DNA from 2 places in the Cetobacterium sp. ZOR0034 genome. Region 2 is predicted to be linked to the other one. Evidence: riboswitches for the same ligand, from Rfam matches in the RefSeq annotation. Region 2 holds a riboswitch; the other holds the start of a gene.

Region 1 (7,767 bases), on a different contig from region 2:
TGGAGAGTCTTATGTTGGTGCTATGAGAAAACTTTATGATGTTGTAGAGAAGAATGGAGCAAAAATAGTAGGATTTACTTCAACAGTAGGATATTCTTATGAAGAAACAGAGGCTATAGTAGGAGATCAATTCGTAGGATTAGCCCTAGATGAGAGTAATCAAGATAATGAAACTCCAGATAGAATAAAAGCTTGGATAGAGGAGATTAAACCTTTATTTAATTAAGAGGAAAAAGATGCAGAAAAGAAATTATAAAACATTGATAAAAGAGGAAGTTAAAAATCTTCTTAAAGATAAAGATACTGTACTTTTAGACGTTAGAACAGAAGAGGAGTATTGGGATGAATCTTTAAATGAGACAATTAATATTCCACTTCATGAACTAGGAGAGAGAATTACCGAGTTAGATAAAAATAAAACATATATAACTTTTTGTAGAAGTGGAGTTCGTTCAAAGTCTGCAGCTCTGATTTTATTAGAAGAGGGATTTGAAAATGTGTATAATTCTGAAGAGGGAATTTTAACTTGGTAACAAAAATTTGACAAAATTATTTTCATATGGTAATATAAATAAAATAAAAATTCAAGGAGAGTTCTAATGAAAAAAAATCAAGTTATTTCTAACAATGTAAATAGACAACCCATCCCCCCTAGATAGGGATTTGTGTTTTAAGCATTAGTTTATGTTTAGATACAGATCCATTTTGTGTTACAAATTTGGATCTGTATCTAAGGGGAAATAACTTTAAAAAAAGATTATTTTTATAGGATTCTTTTAATGAGGGTCACTTAGGTACAGTTGTACTTAGGTGACCCTCTTTTTATTTAAAAAAAATTTCGGAGGAGAAAAATGATAGGAGTAGAAACATTTATAACATTTGGAGCGTATTTAATATTTTTAATAGGAGTGGGAGTTTACTTTTATGGTAAAACCTCCAGTTCAGAGGATTACTTAATCGGTGGAAGAGGAGTAGGAAGTTGGGTAACTGCATTATCGGCACAAGCTAGTGATATGAGTGGTTGGTTGCTTATGGGTTTACCTGGAGCTGTTTATCTTTCAGGATTTGGGGAGATTTGGGTTGTAATAGGTCTTGCAATAGGGACTTATTTAAACTGGAAGTTTATAGCACCAAAATTAAGAGTAGAAACAGAGATTGAAGATACATTGACTTTACCAACATTTTTAGAAAGAAAATTAAAAGATGATAAGGGAACTATTAGAAAAATTTTGGCTGTAGGAACACTATTTTTCTTTACAATATACTCTTCATCTGGATTAGTAGCTGCTGGAAAATTATTTGAGTCGATACTTGGAATAGATTATAAGGTGGCAGTTGTAGTCGGAGCAGTAACAATCGTTGTGTATACATTTATGGGTGGATATTTGGCATCGTGTTGGACAGATTTCTTCCAAGGAGCTCTTATGTTTATGGCAATAATAGCTGTTCCAGTAATGGCTTATTATAAAATAGGAGATTTAGAAACTGTGAAGCAAGGAATAGAGTTAAAGGGAATAACTTTTGATATATTTAAACAAGGTGGAAAGAATATTGGAGTTATGGGTATCTTATCATCTTTAGCTTGGGGATTGGGTTATTTTGGACAACCACATATTTTAGTTAGATTTATGAGTATAAGTGATGTAAAAGAGTTAAAGAAATCTAGAAGAATAGCTATGATTTGGGTATTAATATCACTAATTGGAGCTATAGCAATTGGATTATTAGGAATTCCTTTATTTAAAGAGGTAAGTCAACTTGGTGGAGATGCAGAGAAGATATTTATTTATATGATAAAAGAGTTATTTAACCCTTGGGTGGCTGGAATTTTATTAGCAGCAATACTATCTGCAATAATGTCTACAATAGATTCTCAACTATTAGTATCATCAACAACATTAACTGAAGATTTTTATGAATATATAAAAAGAGATGCTACAGATAAAGAGATTATGTTTGTAGGTAGAGTTTGTGTAGTAGTGATTGCATTACTAGCTTTATTATTTGCTCTTAATCAAAATGCTAAAGTTTTATCGCTAGTTGCATATGCTTGGGGAGGATTTGGGACAATATTTGGACCAGCAATAATAGGTGTTTTATATTTAAAAGATGTAAGTGCAAAAAGTGTTTTATCAGGAATTTTAGTGGGGACATTTGTGTTTTTAATCTGGAAAGTTATTGGATTAGATGCTTATATGTATGAGCTATTACCAGGATTTATGACAAATTTAATAACAGTTTATATAGCTGAGAAAGTATTCTGTAAAAGGGTAGTTGAAGCATAATGAAAAAGGTACAAAATTATTTTGTACCTTTTTTTTCTAAATGTAATAATTCATCCTTTAAAGTTAATCCATACGCGTAACCTGTTAATTTTCCATTACTACCAATAACTCTATGACAGGGAATAACTATGGGAATTGGATTTTTATTATTTGCCATTCCGACAGCTCTACAAGCCTTTGGATTTCCAATAGCGATGGCAATGTCTTTATATGATTTTACTTCACCATAAGGTATTTTTAAAAGAGCATTCCAAACAGATTTTTGAAATTCTGTTCCTGATGGATTTATTTTAAAAGTGAAGTATTTTCTTTTTCCGTTTAAAAACTCTTCAATCTCTTTAAAAGCTTTTTCTAAAAGTTTTGTAAGTTTAAAGGTTCTATTTGAAGAGGGATTGTTGAGTTCTATTTTTGTGACTTCTTCTTCATTTGCTTCTATTTTAAGTAATCCGAGTGGAGTATCAAAAATATAAAAATAACCTGGAACTATATTTTTCATAAGACCTCCTATTAAAACATAATTTTAGATTATACTGAAATAATAGAAAAAAATCAAGATTATTTAAAAAAACATGTTCGTTAAAAGGTTAAAACTTTTAAAAACAAAATAATTGTAGTATAATAAATTAGTATGGTTTTGAAATTAAAAGGGAATTAAGTGAGAATCTTAAACGGTCACGCCACTGTGAAATGGACGAAGATAGTAAAACCACTGGGAAACTGGGAAGGGCTATTGTTAGGATGAAGTTGAGTCAGGATACCTGCCATAAAATTTAAATCTGCGAGTGACAGAATGGGAGGATTAAAAAAAGTGAATAAAAAATTTTTATTAGGAGCATTAGTTGTTGTAGCTAATTTAGCTGTGGCAGAACAAAAAGTTGTAAAGCTAGAAGAAAGTGTTATAACGAGTGAAAATACTTTTGCAACAGTAGCAGATATTCCAAAAAATATAACTGTTTTAACGGCCGAAGAGATAGAGCAAAGAGGAGCGAAGACAGTAGCGGAAGCTTTAAAATTAGTATCGAGTGTAACTGTTAAAGAGATGGGTGGAGCAGATGCGGCTTTTGATATGAGAGGGCAAGGAGCAACAGCAAAATCAAATGTAATAGTTCTTGTAGATGGGGCACCGATAAACTCAATAGATTTATCAGGATATAAAACAAGTTCAATCCCTGTAGATAATATAGAAAGAATAGAGGTTATTCCTTCGGGAGGTTCTGTTTTATATGGAGATGGAGCGATTGGTGGAACAATAAATATTGTAACTAAAATGCCAAAGGATAAAAAGAACTATGGTAGCTTAAATAGTGAAATAGGATCATATGGGTTAAAGAAACAGCAGGCTATATATGGAACTAAGATTAACGACAAACTATCTTTAGAATTAGATTATTTAAAAAAAGAGAAAGATGGATATAGAGATTATGCTAAGGATGATTTAGAAAGTTTTGGACTTAGAACAAGATATAAGTTAGCAGATGGAGAGTTTGGATTTAAATATAATTATTCGAATAATGAGTTTAGAGCTCCTGGAAGTTTAACAAGAGAAGAGGTTGACGGAGATAGAACTCAAGTTTCAAGTAACCCGAAGACATGGAAAGTTGATGGGAAAACAGAGAAAAATGATTTTGCTGGAGATTATGTATATAATATTGATTCTAATTTAGAATTTAAATTATTAGGAACATTTACTCATGAAAGATACTCTTCAAATGGAAGTAACTATAAAACCGAGATAAAATACTTAAAACCACAATTGAAATACTCTTACTTAGATGATAGTTATGTTGTTATAGGCGGAGATATTTATAAAGGACATACAACGGATTTTGCATATGGAAATGGAAAGGCAGAAAAAGATTCATTGGGTGGATTTTTAATAAATAGTTATACTATTGATAAGTTTAGATTTACCCAAGGGTATAGAAGACAAAATATAGAGTACAATGGTTTGAAGGATGATGAAAATAAAAATAAAATAAAATATAACAAAAAATTTAAAGAGGATGCAGTTGAGCTAACAGGAAGTTATCTATATTCAGATTCAGGATCGACTTATGTAAGTTATACAACAGGATTTAGAGCTCCAAATACTGATGAGATTCGTGCTTGGGATGGAGAATATAAACCTCAAAGAACAGAAACTTATGAAGTTGGAGTAAAGGATTACATAGGAAATACATATGTTTCGACATCTGTATTCTATATTGAGACTGAGAACGAAATTTTTTATGGAAAAAATGATTCAACTGATGAGAAAAGTAATAGAAATTTAGATGGAACAAGTAAAAGAAAAGGAATCGAGGTTTCATTAGAGCACTACTTTGATAAGTTGACGATTTCAGAATCATTGACATATATGAGAACAGAGTTTAAAGATGGAAAGGATATTCCAGGGGTTCCAAATGTAAAGGGAGTATTGAACTTTAATTATAGATTTAATGATAAGTTAACTTTAAATAACTCTTGGGAGTATTATGGTAAAGCTTTTGATGCATCTGATGAAGAAAATATAAGAGAAAAAGTGAATAGTTATTTAATAAGTGGAATATCTATGTCATATGACTTTAAAGATGGATTAATTGTAAGTGTAGGAGTAAATAACCTATTTAATGAAAAATATTATGATTACATAGGATATAAAGAAGCGAGTAGTTGGGATCCAAGATTTGGAAGAGTATATTATCCAGCAGCAGAAAGAAATTATTATTTAGGAGTTAAGTACAGCTTCTAAGAAAGAGATGCTCTTTTCAAAGTTTGAAAGGGGCATTTTTCATATTATTTGAAGGAGAGGGCAATGTTAAAAAAAATAATGATATTAAACACTTTCATTTTCACAATTTGTTTTTCAAGAGTATTAGTAGATAGTACAGGAAGAGTAATTGAAATACCAGAAAATATTGAAAGAGTAATATCGACTGTACCATCTAATACAGAGATTATTGTAGACATGGGTTTAGTAGATTTGCTAATAGGGGTAGATAGTTATTCAGAAAAAGTAGATGAAAGATTAAAGGGAAAAGGTTTTTTAAGAAGTGATGATTTGAATGAGGAAAAGATAGTAGAATTAATGCCAGACTTAGTAATTTCATCTCATCATAATTTGAAAAAAGGAAAAGAAAGTTTAAAATTTTTTGATGAAGTTGGAATTCCAGTGTATGTTATTAAAAGTCCAAAATCACTTTCTGAAGTAGCGGATTCTGTAACAGAGATAGGCGAAGTTTTAAATAGAAAAGATGAGGCCCAAAAATTGAAGGATAGATTTATTGAAGAGTTGAAGATGATAGTTTCAAATAGAAATTTAGAAAATAAAAGAGTTTATTTTGAAATTTTGGATAGCCCTATATATACAACAGGAGCTGAAACTTTTTTAAACGATGCTTTAGAAAGTATAGGTGGAAGAAATATTTTTAAAAGTGAGAAGGGATGGATTTCACCACCATTAGAATCTATTCTAGAAAAAAATCCAGAAATTATATTAGTAGGCGAAGATAGAAAATATATGATAGAAGAGATATTAAAAAGAGTTGAATGGCAAGAGGTAGATGCTATAAAAAATAGAAATGTTTATTTTGTTGATGAAAGCATTAATAGACCATCAACAAGGGTTTTAAAAGCTTTAAGAGCATTAAAGGAAGTGTTGAAGAGATGATAACATTTAGTTTTGTACCCAAGAAAAATGAGCAGCAGGAGTTTGAAGTTATATATAGTCAACTTAGTCAAAAAGGTATATCGGGAATAGAAACAATTATTGGAGATCACTTGGATTTTTCAGAGTACCGAAATTATCCAGTAAAAGGAGTGCATCTTTTATATTATCCAACGTGGTTGGAATTTTGGAAAGGTGACTGGAAGAAAGTTAAAGAGGATTTTTATAATGATGAAGGGATAAAAAATTATTATAGAGGCTTTGATAAAAATATTTTGTTAGAAACATTTAAAGAGCAATTTGAAAACGCTAAAAGAATAGGAGCTAAATACATGGTTTTTCATGTGTCACATGTTCGACCTAAAGATATATTTGATTTTGATTTTGAGTATACAGATTTAGAAGTTTTAAATGAGTGTATAAAAATAATAAATGAAGTTTTTGAGGGGGAAGGTCCGTTGTTGTTATTTGAAAATCTACCTTGGCCAGGATTAAATTTTAGAAGTTATGAGATGACAAAATATTTTATTGAAAAGGTGAACTATCAAAATAAAGGGCTTCTTTTAGATTTTTCACATCTAATTTGTTTAGAGAGATCAGTAACAAATTTTAAAGAAGCTGATGATTTTATAATTGATAGAATTGAGAGGATGAAAGAGTTGAAAAACTATATATTTGGATTACATGTAAATGGAGTGAAGTTTGGAAACTATTTGGATAGTGATTTCAAAACTGAAGTTTCTAAGTGGAAAGAAGGAGATCGATTTGAAAAATTTCAAATAGAACTAAAGCACATGAAAAATATAGATCCTCATTTAGTGTATGAAGGTGGTCTAAATAAAATAATGAAACACTTACCTAATTTGAAATATATAAATTTAGAGTTAGGTTTTACATCTCTGTTAGACTTAAAAGAGAAAGTTTTAGAGCAGTTAAATTATCTCAAAATAAATTCTTAAAAGATGAAAAATATGATATACTCTATATTATAGAACGTTAAGATTTTCGCGGGAGGAAATATGGCACAAGGAAATTTAGAAATAGATAAAAATATAGATGAAACAACATTAGCAAAAGTGGATGAAATTCAAAACGAAGAACAAAAAGAACAAGAAGAGATCGTATCAGATCCAAATAAACTTTACAATATACTAGGTGTTATGTTTGAAACTACAAAGAAAAGATATAGTTTTGAAATTGTAGATGATATAGAGTATAAAAAAGGTGACAGGGTAATCGTTGACACTATAAGAGGAAAAGAGATTGGTATTGTTTATGGTGGACCTATGCAGCTTCCAGAAAGAGTATTGGTTTTACCACTAAAACCAGTTGTAAAAAAAGCAAGCGAAGAAGAGATTAAAAAATATGAGACACTTCGTTTAGAAGCGAATGAAGCTTTTAAGGTATGTAAAGAGAGAATAAATCATCATAAACTTCCAATGAAGCTTATTGAAACTGAATATACATTTGATAAAACAAAACTTATATTTTATTTCACAGCTGAAGGAAGAATTGATTTCAGAGATTTAGTAAAAGATTTAGCAAATATCTTTAAATTAAGAATAGAGTTAAGACAAATTGGTGTGAGAGATGAAGCTAGAATTCTTGGAAATATAGGAGTATGTGGAAAGGAACTTTGTTGTAGAACATTTATCAATAAGTTTGATTCAGTATCAATAAAAATGGCAAGAGACCAAGGGCTGGTAATTAATCCAACAAAAATTTCAGGAGTATGTGGAAGATTACTTTGCTGTATCAATTATGAATATAAACAATACGAAGAAGCATTAAGAGTTTATCCAGCTGTAAATCAGTTAGTTAAAACAACTAAAGGTG
Region 2 (7,767 bases):
TTAAAGCTCTCCGGAACCCCTAAAGGATTTATATTAGAACTATAATCTAATACCTCTACTCCATCCTCTCTTTTCAATCTATAAATATTCCCACCATGTAAATCCATGTTCTCACATCCCATCTTTATACTAATTGTATTAAACTACTAAATAAAACAACTCCCACCAAAGATGTCATAAACATAATTTTATAACATTTTTTTATATCCTCTTTTTCAAACTCTTTTATTTTATCTCCTATTGTTGGCTTCTCATAAAGCTTTCCAAAATATCTAGTCTTTCCTCCAAACTGAACCCCAATAGCTCCTGCAAAGCTTGCTTCTGGATGGCCAGAATTTGGACTCGAATGATTTTTTCTATCTCTAAAAAATATCTTTAAAGGTTTTTTCATTCCCATTCCCAAAAGAAAAGTTGCTATTGGAATAATTAAAGCTCCTGATAATCTAGCTGGTATAAGATTAAAGAGATCATCTATTTTTGCAGATGCCATTCCAAAATCAATATACTTTTCATTTTTATATCCAACCATAGAATCTAAAGTATTTATAGCTTTATATCCCATAGCTAAAGGTAATGCTAAAGAGACTCCATCAATCATTACTAAACTTCCCAAAAAAGCATAAAACATCGGTGCTATTATCCCATCCACAGAGTTCTCAGCTATAGTTTCCATTGTACTTCTCACAACTTGAACCTCATCCATTTCGCCTGTATCTCTACTTACAAGATATGATAGCTCTTTTTGAGCTCTTTCTAAATCGCCACTTTTTAAAATTTTATAAACTTTTATACCTTCAGCTCCTAAACTTTTTGTTGCTAAAGTTGTATAAAGAAAGAAAATTTCTAAGTATTCTGAGCTTTTAGCTATATAATAAGAAGCTATTGCCGTTGTAATTATAACAACTATAGCCATAATAGCTCCCCAAAATTTTTTATTTTTAAATTTATAGATATTTTTTTCTATTATATTTATATAGTTACCTATCAATCTAACTGGATGTGGAAACCAATACGGATCTCCAAACATCAAATCTAAAACATACGCTATTAAAAATTTTAATGTGAAGCTCATACCTCGCCCTCCAAAATCTTATAAATAGCTTTCATGTCTATATTCTCTCTAAATATTTCTTCTAATTTATCTAGTTCACGAAGTCTATATTCATCAAAATCCATCTCAGACTCTTTTTTTTCAAGACCTTTCTTCTCTCTAATTTTATTTAAAATAAAATCAGAAAACTCAGTATTATCAAAAATTCCATGTAGATAAGTTCCAAATATATTTTCATTTACTGTTGCAATCAATCTATTATCCTCTGTACACGAAATCTCTTTTCCAGATGTAACTCCTTGATGAATCTCATATCCCTTTACAAAAATACTTCCCATACCTTCTAATAAACCACTGTTACCATTTAATACTCCGGAGTATTGAGTTGTAACTTTTTCCTTTTCCATGACAGTTTCTATATCTAAAAGACCTAACCCAGGTAGCTCCTTTATATCTCCTTCAATACCATACGGATCTAAAACTCTCTCTCCTAAAATTTGAAACCCTCCGCATATCCCCACAATAGGAATGCCTCTTCTAGAAAGCTTTATAATCTCTTGAGCGATCCCTTTCTCTTTTATATCTTTCAAATCATCTATGGTATTTTTAGACCCTGGAATTATTATTAAATCTTCATCTCCTAATTCATGAGCTGATGTAATATATTTTATATTTACATCCTCATTTATTGAAAGAGCATCTATATCTGTAAAGTTTGATATATGTTTCAATTTTATAACCGAAATATTTATCTCACCTTTTTTATTTTTTATTTTATTAAACTTCTCTGTAACACCATCCTCATCCTCTATGTCTAGTTCAAAGTATGGCATAACTCCTAAGATTGGAACTCCTGTTAGCTCCTCGATTTTACTTAACCCTGGTTTTAATATATCAACATTTCCTCTAAACTTATTTATAATCACACCTTTTACTCTAGCTCTTTCATCTGGTTCCATCAAGCAAATTGTCCCATAAATTGAAGCAAAGACTCCACCTCTATCAATGTCTGCAACTAAAATAACAGGCGCATCTATCATCTCAGCTAACCCCATATTAACTATATCATCTTGCTTTATATTTAATTCAACAGGACTACCAGCTCCCTCAACAACACATATTTCACTGTTATTTTTTATATAATCATATGCAAGCATTATATCTTTTTTTAACTCTGTTTTATAACTTCCATACTCTAATCCACCCATGTTTCCGATAGATTTTCCATTTACAATAACCTGAATTCTTCTATCGCCAGTTGGTTTTAGTAAAATAGGATTCATAGTATAGTGAGCATCCACTTCACAAGCTACAGCTTGTACAGCTTGAGCTCTTCCCATTTCATGCCCAGATTTTGTTATATAAGAGTTCAGTGCCATGTTTTGAGATTTAAAAGGTAATACCGCGTGTCCGTCTTTAAAAAATGCTCTACATAAGCCCGTTACTGTTATGCTCTTCCCTGCTCCTGAAGATGTCCCAACAACCATTATATTCTTATGTTTCATATATCTTTCTCCTAACTTTAATTGAAGTTTAGCGGAAATATAAAAGTGCGAAAGTGAATAAAATTTTTATAATTAGAATTGAATGTAAACAAATCTAAATATAAATCTGTTCACCGCAGATTTTATATTTTCTTAAAATATTGATGGCAGATATCCTGACTCAGATTCATCCTACTCTTAGGCCTTCCCATAAAATTACAGTGGCTTAGTCTAATTTCGTCCTCCTTACAGTGGCGGGACCGTGTGAGATTTTCACTCATCTTTCCTTTTAATCAACTTCTTGAACCATTAATACTATACATATTTATCATAATTATACATAATGATAATGTACAAGTCAATCATTTTTAAAATTTATCGTTTATAAACAAAACTAAAATAATGCATTTAAACCTATCTTTAGTCATTTGTGTTAGAGATTATAACAAAAAGAGCCTTCAATTGAAGGCTCTTTAATCTTTTAATACGGTTGACTATAATACGGTTTTGTATTTTGCTGATTATTATATTGGTTATTATATTGTGGCTGAGTATATTGTGGTTGTTGCTGGTAATACGGTTGCTGATTCACATCTTTTATCGTTTGAGTTTGATCCTGAACTGATCCAACTAATGCTCCTGCCGCTGCACCTATTCCGGCTCCTAAAAGTGTAGCCTTACTATCTCCACCGATAGCTTGCCCTAGCAATGCTCCCGCTCCTGCACCAACTGTTGTTGAGCCTATTGTATTAGAACCTACATTAGAGCAACCTGATAAAATTAAAACTGAAAATATTGATACAATTAATATCTTTTTCATTTCATTCACTCCTTTTAACTATCTATTACTCTTCCACTATTACAGTTTTATTAATCATAAACTTTATTAGTGAGAATAAAAAGAATGGTGAAGCCAATCCAAAAGTTATTACAACTAATAGTGTCCACCCTAATAAAAACAATAAACTATCCGCAAATCCAACATCACATCTTAATCTTTTCATTTTTTCACCTCTTTTTTATTTTTAGTATTCTATATTAATATAATGTTTCTTTTAATTTTACAAGCTTTTTTTTACTTTCAGAAACTAGACATCGAATAATTATTGATGTATAATAAAAAGATAAGATAAAACATTTAAAGAAAGAGGAATCAAAATGACTAAAGAACTATTTAAAGGAAGTGTAGTTTTAAATCCTGTTCCAGCTGTAGTTATTACATCTAAAAATAAAGATGGTAAAGAAAATGCTTTTACCGTTGCATGGACTGGTACTATCTGTACAAACCCACCTATGCTTTCAATTTCAATTAGACCTGAAAGATTATCATATGAATATATAAAAGAAACTATGGAGTTTACCGTTAATCTTCCAAATACTTTCCAAGTTAGAGAAACCGACTATTGTGGAGTTATATCTGGTAGAGATGTCGATAAAATAAAACATCTTGGTTTAACTTCAAAGCCAGGACATCATGTAAATTCACCCTATATCGAGGATTTTCCTATAAACATTGAATGTAAAGTTAAACAAATCATACCTCTAGGAACTCATGATTTATTTTTAGCTGAGGTTGTTGGATCTCATATAAATAAAAATATAATCGATGAAAAGGGAAAGATTCACTTCGAATGGGCTAACTTAATAAACTATTGCCACGGAGAGTATTTCCCAATGTCTAAAAAACCTATTGGACAATTTGGATTCTCAGTAGCTAAAAACCCTCTTTTAATAGAGAAATATAAACATATCAAATCTTATGTTGAATATAAAGATGAAAGAAGCGTTAGAAAACCAAAGAAAAAAATTAAAACCAAAGCAAAAAAGAAAAAATAATAATTACAAATAAAAAGAGCAGATGGGCAGCTTATAACCCATCTGCTCTTTAATTTACAAAAGGAGTGTTATATGATTCAAAAATTTAAATTTGAAAAAAGCTTTATCAAAATGTTAATGGCTCTAGCCATTCCAATCATTTTACAAAGTTTGATTACGGCATCATTAAACTTATTAGACAACATCATGGTTGGAAAACTCGGAGAAAGCGAAATTGCTGCTGTTGGATTATCCAATCAATTTTATATGATTTTCTTCTACTCAGTTGCTGGAGTTGGTATGGGTGCCTCTATCTTTATGTCACAACTTTGGGGAAAAAAGGATATTAAAAAAATTCATGAATTTTTAGATTTATCTCTTCTTATTTCCGTTGTTGTATCTATATTTTTTGCAAGTATCGCCATACTATTTCCAGAAAACATAATACATATTTTCTTAAAGGATCCAGTAGTTACACAACTTGGTGTCAGTTATCTTAGAACCGTTGCAGTAAGTTATATTTTATCATCGATAACATTAGCATTTTCAATGGCTCTTAGAAGTACTGCACAAACAAAACTACCTATGTATGGAAGTATTGTTGGAATTATATTCAATGGAATTTTAAACTATCTATTTATATTTGGAAAATTCGGTGCGCCTAGACTCGGTGTTACAGGAGCTGCTCTTGGAACTACAATATCTAGAACTATGGAGCTAGCATTTATTCTATTTGCAATATATAAATTTGATAATGTAATCGCTACAAAATTCAACAGTTACAAAAATCTTTCAATACAAAAATTTAAAGAATTTTTCAAGATAGCATCTCCTGTTATCTTCAACGATATCATGTGGATTCTAGGAATCTCTACATTCTCTATTGCATATGCTCAACTTGGAGTAAATGCAACCGCTACTATGCAAATAGCAATTACAATAAATAATATGTTCAACATATTTGGAATAGGTATTGGAGCTGCATCAGCAATTATCATTGGAAATAAAATTGGAGCCGGTGAAAAACAGGAAGCGTATAATCTTTCTAGAAAAATATCTCAATTCGGGGTCCTTCTTGGAATCTTTATAGGTTTCGTTTTCTATTTTATCTCTCCATCTATTGTTGGGATATTTAAAATAACTCCAGAAACTGCTAAAAATGTAAATGTTGTATTAAAAACCATGGCCTTCTTTATTCCTGCAAGATTTTATGCTATTATACAAGTAATAGGTACTTTAAGAGGAGGAGGAGATGTTGTTTATGCAATCGCGGTTGAAATGATCGGAATTTGGTTTATAGGCATTCCTTTAGCTTTTGCTGCAATACACTTTATCCCTGGATTATCTATAACAACACTTTACTTCATAATCTGTTTAGAAGAGATTGTTAAATGTGCGATGTCATATCCTCGTGTAACTTCATATAAATGGATTAAAAGTTTAGTTTAATTTAGGAGGACTCATGTTATCATTACTTATTTTACTTGTGGGGGTTACATTTTTAGTTTTCGGAGCAAACTTTCTTGTAGATGGAGCTTCTGTAATCGCTAAAAAATTTAACATCCCAAATATTGTTATCGGTTTAACTATTGTTGCATTCGGGACATCCGCACCAGAGCTTGTTGTAAATGTTATCTCGGCAATGAATGGAAAATCCGCTATCACCCTAGGAAATGTTATTGGAAGCAATATCATAAACGTTCTTATTATTCTTGGGATAACAGCTTTGATATATCCTTTAACAGTTGCTAGAAACACTGTTAAATATGAAATTCCAATCGCACTTTTTGCCTCGATTCTAACTTACGTTCTATCTAAAAATGGAGTTTTAAGTAAGTTTGATGGCTTAATTTTACTTGGATGTTTTATACTATTTCTTTTATACAATACATATTTAACTGTTACAAACAACGAAGAGAGTGAATTGGAAGTTAAAAACTACACCCTACCAATTGCTATTGTCATAACAATCTTAGGTTTTGTTCTTTTAGTTTTTGGTGGAAAATTTATAGTTGATTCAGCTGTTGAGTTAGCTAGAAATTTTGGAATCTCAGAAAGAATAATCTCTATTACTGTTGTCTCTTTAGGAACTTCACTTCCAGAGCTTGCAACATCAGTAATTGCAGCATTTAAGAAAAACACTGATATAGCTATTGGAAATGTTGTTGGATCTAATATATTTAACACATTCCTTATTTTAGGAGTTTCTGCTACAATCTCACCTATTGATATTAGTTCTGGCGCTTTTATTGATTTAATTTTAAATATTGTTGCATCTCTTTTACTATTTATTTTCGTTTTGAGAAAATATAGATTAAATAGAATCCACGGTTTATTATTTTTAACTGTTTATTCAGCTTATTTATACTCTCTTTTTAAATAATTTTTAAAAAAGGAAGTGATTAAAATTCAAATAATCTATAACAATAATGCTCCCGCTATCGGGATTATCCAAATAATTCATGGAATGAGCGAACACTCTAAAAGATATTTGAAGTTTACAGAATTTCTAAACAAAAATAATTATATAGTTGTACTTTCTGATCATAGAGGACATGGTGAAAAAGCTAGAGAGAATGATTCTCTTGGTTTTTTTACCGGTTCTTTTGATACACTAGTTTTCGATCAAGTTAATATAAGTAGGGAGATTAAAAGTTTACATCCTACCCTTCCTATATTTATTTTAGGTCATAGTATGGGATCATTCATAGCACAAAAACATATGAAAGTTTATTCTAAAAAAACTTTTAACTATATTTTTATGGGAAGTTGTTTTGAAAGAAAAGGAATAACTTTTCTAGGGAAAATTATTTTCAAATCAATATCCTTACTTACAAAAAATCCTAAAAAAATTTTTAATGATATAATTTTTCTCGGAGCTAACTCAAAAATTAAAGATTCTGAAAAAAATAGTTCCTCTTGGCTTAGTAGAGATAAAAAAACGGTCGATACCTTTTTAAAAGATCCATGTTGTGGATTTAGTTATACCCCAAAATTTTACTATAATTTTTTGAATTTTCTGTCAACATTGTATGAAAAGAATAGTTTTAATTTTGTGAATAAAAAAACTCCTATTCTTATTATTTCCGGAGAAAGTGACCCTATTGGTTTATATGGTAGAGGAGTTAAATCACTCTTCAATTTTTATAAATCACTGGGATTTAAAAATCTTTCCCTTAAACTCTACAAAGATTCTAGACATGAAATTTTAAATGAAATAAATAAAGATGAAGTTTACAATGATATCTTAAATTGGATAAATAAACAATTATAAAACTAAAGGGCTAAAATGTCTTTACGACAATTCAGCCCTTTTTTTTATTTTAAAACTTTTGCTTTTAAGAATTGAAACTCTCTAACAACACTTCTATGCTCTAAAAGTTTTATATCTTGGTTATTCATTTTAAAGAAATATTG

What was found. Region 2 has a riboswitch for cobalamin ahead of L992_RS07345 (cobyric acid synthase). Riboswitches for the same ligand answer to the same signal wherever they lie in the genome.
Region 1: linked by a shared signal. The riboswitch ahead of L992_RS00850 (TonB-dependent receptor) and the one ahead of L992_RS07345 (cobyric acid synthase) in region 2 are both predicted to bind cobalamin.

What each region holds. Positions count from the first base shown of each region.
Region 1 is NZ_JTLI01000002.1:58,210-65,976, reverse strand. It holds gene L992_RS00870 (flavodoxin) at 1-226, shown strand, start outside; gene L992_RS00865 (rhodanese-like domain-containing protein) at 237-533, shown strand; gene putP (sodium/proline symporter PutP) at 852-2,285, shown strand; gene L992_RS00855 (methylated-DNA--[protein]-cysteine S-methyltransferase) at 2,302-2,781, opposite strand; cobalamin riboswitch at 2,898-3,066, shown strand; gene L992_RS00850 (TonB-dependent receptor) at 3,094-5,016, shown strand; gene L992_RS00845 (ABC transporter substrate-binding protein) at 5,080-5,934, shown strand; gene L992_RS00840 (TIM barrel protein) at 5,931-6,890, shown strand; gene L992_RS00835 (stage 0 sporulation family protein) at 7,017-7,767, shown strand, end outside.
Region 2 is NZ_JTLI01000033.1:1,433-9,199, reverse strand. It holds gene cobD (threonine-phosphate decarboxylase CobD) at 1-107, opposite strand, end outside; gene cbiB (adenosylcobinamide-phosphate synthase CbiB) at 125-1,072, opposite strand; gene L992_RS07345 (cobyric acid synthase) at 1,069-2,556, opposite strand; cobalamin riboswitch at 2,684-2,861, opposite strand; gene L992_RS07340 (YMGG-like glycine zipper-containing protein) at 3,017-3,355, opposite strand; gene L992_RS13490 (hypothetical protein) at 3,381-3,539, opposite strand; gene L992_RS07335 (flavin reductase family protein) at 3,694-4,371, shown strand; gene L992_RS07330 (MATE family efflux transporter) at 4,444-5,799, shown strand; gene L992_RS07325 (calcium/sodium antiporter) at 5,813-6,733, shown strand; gene L992_RS07320 (alpha/beta fold hydrolase) at 6,749-7,624, shown strand; gene L992_RS07315 (YitT family protein) at 7,669-7,767, opposite strand, start outside.